Regions from separate parts of the Aciduricibacillus chroicocephali genome, predicted to be linked through region 1. Evidence: riboswitches for the same ligand, from Rfam matches in the RefSeq annotation. Region 1 holds a riboswitch; the other holds the start of a gene.
What was found. Region 1 has a riboswitch for thiamine pyrophosphate ahead of tenA (thiaminase II). Riboswitches for the same ligand answer to the same signal wherever they lie in the genome.
Positions count from the first base shown of each region.

Region 2: linked by a shared signal. The riboswitch ahead of thiC (phosphomethylpyrimidine synthase ThiC) and the one ahead of tenA (thiaminase II) in region 1 are both predicted to bind thiamine pyrophosphate.

Region 1 covers NZ_CP129113.1:1,964,310-1,967,468, reverse strand. Annotated here, with positions in the region: gene QR721_RS10270 (thiazole biosynthesis adenylyltransferase ThiF) at 1-573, opposite strand, end outside; gene QR721_RS10265 (thiamine phosphate synthase) at 628-1,272, opposite strand; gene tenA (thiaminase II) at 1,275-1,976, opposite strand; TPP riboswitch at 2,136-2,238, opposite strand; gene QR721_RS10255 (helix-turn-helix domain-containing protein) at 2,757-3,077, opposite strand.
Region 2 covers NZ_CP129113.1:840,514-843,672, reverse strand. Annotated here, with positions in the region: gene thiC (phosphomethylpyrimidine synthase ThiC) at 1-1,077, opposite strand, end outside; TPP riboswitch at 1,230-1,345, opposite strand; gene QR721_RS04405 (glutamate-5-semialdehyde dehydrogenase) at 1,458-2,720, opposite strand; gene proB (glutamate 5-kinase) at 2,742-3,159, opposite strand, start outside.

The DNA.
Region 1 (3,159 bases):
TGCTGACGGTACAGTTTCCATAAGACAATGCAAACATGGTGTTTCACCAGGAATAATCGTCATGCTGATTCCATAGCTGGCCACGCAAGCTCCATAAATCCAAGGAATACCCTTCTTTTGAGAAATATCATTAATGATCATTCTCGTCTCAAAGTTGTCTGTTGCATCAATAATCAAATCAACGTTTTCGGTAAGGGAATCAATCGTTTCAGGATTCACATCCATGATATGCGCATGAATGGTAGCCGATGACCTAATTTTCAAAAGGCGTTCTTTCGCTGCGACGGTTTTGGGGGTTCGGTCAATGGCATTCTGCTCTGTAAACAGCTGCTGTCGTTGAAGATTGCTAAATTCGATATAATCCCGATCGACAATGGTCATTTCGCCAACTCCGGACCTCAGCAGGATTTCAGCATTCGACGTGCCAAGTGCACCAACTCCGATAATTAGGACATGTTTTCGAGCAATTTCCTCTTGTCCTGCTTTACCAATTGGAGAAAAAAGAATCTGCCGCGAATAACGGTCATTCGCTGCAGAATCAGAGTTTTTCATATTTGTTATTTTGTCTGCCATGCCGATTTCCACCTTTTGTATCTAGTTTGAAAGTATTCTATAAGTTGGCACAGGTCAATCAGGCATTAGCAAATTATAAAATTGCTTGATCATAACAGGCCGGTCGACGGCTTGCCAAGTGCTTGACTCTACTGCAATGCCAGAAGCGTAAGGAAGAACACTTTCAATATTGCGTGCTGTAATACCACCATAAGCAATAATTGGGAGGTTAACTGCTTCGTACAGCTCTTTGAGTTTTTCGAAACCTTGTTCATGTGCATCCAATGAAGCAACTTCCTCAAAAATTTTGCCGAACATTATATAGTCGGCACCTTCTGATTCAGCCAATTTTGCTTCATCAATAGTGTGAATCGTCTTCCCGACACGGATAGAAGGGAAGGCTTCTCTTACTTTACTAACAGGAAGGCTTCGATAATTGAGCTGTACACCGCCTGTGCCAGCAGCAATTGCTACATCAACACGATCATTGATATAGATCTTATTGCCAGGAATCCCTTTTTCAGTGAGGCGTTCAACCAAGGTGTACAATTTATGTGCCGACCATGCCTTGACCCTGAGATGGACAGCAGTGATAAAAGGATGAATTTCTTTCGTTGTTTCAATGAAGTCATGCTCATCAAATATAATATCAGATATAATATGAAGTTCTTTTTTCAGAAGCGTAGCACCTCCGGAATGCTGCCTGTTTACAAGATTCAAGTCTATCTTGTCGTTGCATAGTCGGCAGTAGCTGCAACCGGCCACATTTCCTTGTTTTCTGCCATTTCCCAGAACATGTACTCGAAGTAGCTTGTCTTGACAACGATATCCTCAAGGATTGCAAGGTCTGAATCAGATTTGCCTTCAGCCATTTTATCAATAAGATCAATACATTGCAGGGTAAGCTCTTTGAATTGCTGGGATGAATACATTTTAACCCATTTGCCGTAAAATTCATGTTCTGTTGCTCCTGGTATTGCAGCGAGCGATTCACCTATGAATTGATAGCTCCAAGCACAAGCGAGAACTGAAGCAGCTGCATTCTCAACACCACCTAGCTGGCTCTTGTTGAGCATATAGCTTGTATAAGATGTCATTGAAGCTGCCGGTTCAGTGTTTTCCAACTCTTCGTTTGAGATGCCGAGCTCAGCTGCATATTCTCGGTGCAGATCCATTTCTACTGTCAGTGTGCCATGCAGCAGATTTGCAAACGCTGTCATTGTTTCCAAATCATTTGCTTTTGCTGCACCAAGCGCAAAAATGCGTGAATATTCAATTAAATAAATGTAATCCTGTTTCATGTAGTGCTTGAATTTCTCTTTGTCGAGGGATCCATCACCGATTCCTTTAACAAAAGGGTGCTGAAGATAGGAACGCCATACAGGTTCAACTGTTTTCCAGAGCCGTTCGCTGAATTTCGCCATGAAAAAATCTCCGCCTTTTAATTATTTTAAAGAGTGTTATAGAATGCGTGACATGCATAATTGGCGAAAGCGGGAGATGAAGGGAGAAGAGTGGCAAAGACCAACAGCATTTGGAGGTGCCACGCTCTGACGCTTCATACGAAACGGTCATGATGCAGTTGAGATTTGGAGCCACTTTCCTACGCTAGTATGAACTAGATCAGGTTCAAAGGGTCAAGAACCAAGTTCTTTCTCAGCAAATAATGCTCCCCCAGTGCCTCGCATATACACGATTCTATTCAATTCCAGTAAACCATATCGGCAGTTGAAAGGCAAACAAGGGTACAGCATCATCTTTTAGGAAATGGCAGTAGTCTCATAGGATTATATATATTATACATGGTTCTTATTGTAAACCTGAACAAAAGCAAATCAAAAAAGCCAAGGTAAAATATTATGCTTCTTCTGTAATGGCAAACATGTCATCGAAGAGTTGTATAAGTGCATATCTCTGTAATAGGAGTGTTGAAATAGTAATTGCCTCGCTTAAACGTAAGAAAAAAGCGTTATGAGGGGTAGCGGGTTTCTGGTATATGTTGAGGAATGCCATAACGCACAGCCCCAAGCCCCTGTATGTTTTTTTAAAAGCTCAGTAAGCTGACGCGTTATGGTCAAAATATTTCATTGTAAGCTACGAATAAAGTATAACGTGTCCGTGCAGAACGATTAGAGACTGTGAATTGTTTTTTAAAGGAAAGCGGTGAAACACTCATTCAGGACATTCATAAAGCAAAATGATAGCTATAGAAGTATGTTACCCACTGAAGCTTGCTTCAAGGGATCTATAACATGTCCTTTTTCCAACTCATTCTGAGCTGCATATTCTTTAGTTGGTAGCAAAAGATCGCTTAAGGATATATCCAATGCAATAGTCAATTTGCAAAGGTTCAATATTGAAATATTCCGTTTGCCTGTTTCAATGTCGGAATAATAGGAGCGAGAAAATCCTGCCTTTGAAGCAAGCATTTCTTGTGTAAAGCCGCAAGACTTTCGAAAAGATTTCAATCGTTTGCCGATTTCATGAAGTACTTCCAATTCGTTCTCTTTGAACAAATCATTCATGGTGTCCACACCTTTCAGTACAGGATAGTGTAATGAAGATTTTGAAAATGAAATATAATAAGTGCTCAAATAAAAAAATAAT
Region 2 (3,159 bases), 1.1 Mb from region 1:
ATTCGCATCAGCGATTGAACCTGGGCGCAAGCCATCCCCAAGAGAGACGGAAATATCATATTGATTCAAAATTTTGCAGATGTCTTCAAAATGCTCGTAAAGGAAATTTTCCTCATGATGGGCAAGGCACCACTGAGCTAGAATTGAACCGCCTCTTGATACAATGCCTGTCGTTCTGCCGACTGTCATCGGAACATAACGGAGGAGCACTCCAGCATGGATCGTGAAGTAATCCACGCCCTGTTCTGCCTGCTCTATCAACGTGTCACGGTAGACTTCCCAAGTGAGATCTTCCGCAATTCCATTCACTTTTTCCAGTGCCTGATAAATTGGAACTGTCCCGACTGGAACAGGTGAGTTGCGAATAATGAATTCCCGTGTCGCATGAATATTTTTGCCAGTAGAGAGATCCATAATATTGTCCGCTCCCCAATGTGTGGCCCATGTCATTTTCTCTACTTCTTCTTCAATAGATGAACTGACAGCGGAGTTTCCGATATTGGCATTAATCTTCACGTGGAAACGTTTGCCGATGATCATCGGCTCGCTCTCCGGATGATTAATATTGCATGGAATAATAGCTCGACCTGCCGCTACTTCCTCCCTGACAATTTCAGGATCAAGCTGCTCACGAATAGCGATGAATTCCATCTCTGGGGTAATGATTCCTTTCCTTGCATAATGCATTTGCGTAACATTTCTGCCCGCTTTTGCCCGGCGCGGACGATGCTTGAACTCATTCTGGAAAAAGACGACTTCCTTCCCGCCATTATCCTCAGGTCTCACTTTCCGCCCTTCATACAGCTCTGTGTCTCCGCGTTCTTCAATCCATTTTTCACGCTGTCTGCTTATTCCTTTATGTATGTCGATAACAGCCTCGTCATCTGTATACGGACCACTTGTATCATAGACACGGATCGGTGCGTTCTTCATTGTCATGTAATCCGTCACTGTATCTGAAAGTGAGATTTCCCGGAACGGCACTCGAATATCCTCTCGGCTTCCTTTTACATATACTTTCCGGCTATTCGGAAACTGCTTCCTGAATTCGATCTTTTCTTCATTTACCTGGTTCATCGTCTAATCCCTCCAAATATGAGAATCGTTGATTGAACCTGATCTGATGGAAAATAAAACAGGTTCCATTGACGAATCAACGGAACCTGTGGAAATATACACTTTATGGCATGCAAAATCGATAAATGTCCCCTTAAGAAAGACACCATTGGCAATACCGTGCTCCACTTCCCTACGCTAGTACAAACTAGATCAGGTTCCAAGAGTTGAGACATTTCAAACGCTATGTCCCTCTCAGCCCGGCTCACGGGCACCCCCAGCAGAATGTTTATCATTCAGTTAGCTCTACCATAGCATAGATTATACATCAGGTAAATGAAATTCAGGAAAAATCATACAAAAAGAGAGCCTGTAATAAATCCAAGCTCCCAATTCATTAATTATGAACGGATCTGGCCTTCGCCAAATACGTAATATTTAGTGGATGTCAAAGCAGGAAGACCCATTGGTCCGCGAGCATGAAGCTTCTGTGTACTGATGCCGATTTCCGCTCCATAACCGAATTCCGAACCATCAGTGAAACGTGTGGACGCATTATGATATACAGTAGTCGCATCAACACTGCTCATAAATTTCTCAGCATTTTCCTGATTGTTCGTAATGATTCCTTCTGAATGCTTCGTGCCATATTTGTTAATATGTTCGATCGCTTCTTCAACATCGAAAACTGTTTTGACGGAAAGCTCCATATCCAGATATTCTGTGCCCCAATCCTCTTCAGTCGCAACGATTGCTTCCGGGAAGACAGAATGTGCCGCTTCATCTGCATGAACCTGTACACCATGAGATTTCAAGGCGTTCAAAAGTTTAGCGCCATGTTCCTTGACCCAATCTTTATGAATGACGAGACCTTCAATCGCGTTACAAACAGATGGACGCTGTGTTTTTGCATTAATGGCAACATTTTCAGCCATTTCATATTCAGCAGTTTCATCAATATAAAGATGACAGTTACCTGCTCCTGTTTCCAATACTGGAACAGTCGCTTCACGAACAACAAGGTCGATAAGGTTCTTACCACCACGCGGAATGAGCACATCAAGATATTCCTTCATGTCGAATAGTTCCTTAGCTGTTTCGCGAGACGTATCTTCAATGAGCTGAACTGAATCTACAGGGATGGATGTCTCAGCTAATGCTGTCTGAATCGATTTCACAAGTGCCATATTGGAATACTTTGCAGAGGAACTACCGCGCAAAATGACCGCGTTTCCTGTTTTCAGGCAAAGTGTTGCTGCATCGACTGTTACATTTGGGCGTGCTTCATAAATCATACCAACAACACCGAGCGGCACACGCTTTTTAAAAATACGCAGTCCATTTTCTTTCTCAATGGATTCCAAAGTTTCTCCAATAGGATCTTCGAGTTGAATCAAGAGACGAACAGCTTCGGCGATATCCGCAATACGCTTCTCATCAAGCATGATTCGATCAAGCGTTGACGTTGGAAGGCCTTTTTCTTCTCCCGAAATCAAATCTTTCTTATTCTCTTCAATAATTGCAGCCTGATCTTTGATCAACTGGTCAGCAATCTTGGCAAGTGCTTCATTTTTTTCTTCTGTCGTTTTGCCATTCAGAATAAAGCTTGCGCGTTTACCTAGCGCACCTTTTTCCCTGACTTCATTCGTTTGCACATTTGTCATAATGAATATTCCCCCTTCTGATTAGTGAATCGCTTGCACCCATTCATCCCTATGAATGACTTCGATCAGATGCAGAACAAGCTCATCTGTCCGCTTGCCCATCGCCTGAGTCAGTTCTTCGGAAGAGCATCGGACCTCACCTCGGCCAAGAAGACCGCTCTTACCGTAGACATCGACTATATCACCCTTCTCAAAAGTTCCTTTGAAATCATAGATTCCAGCCGGCAGAAGACTACTTCCCTTGTCAAGAAGTGCTCGTTCCGCACCGTCATCGATATAGATTTTTCCGGACACATCCGAGTGGATCCAAATCCATTGTTTCGTATTGTTAACTGGAATCAGGACGTTCTGCCCGACATACGTACCGTCCCCGTTGCCCTTGAGAATATCAAGAAGTTTGTCCTCACCTTTTCCACTACCAATAAAGGCCTTAACACCG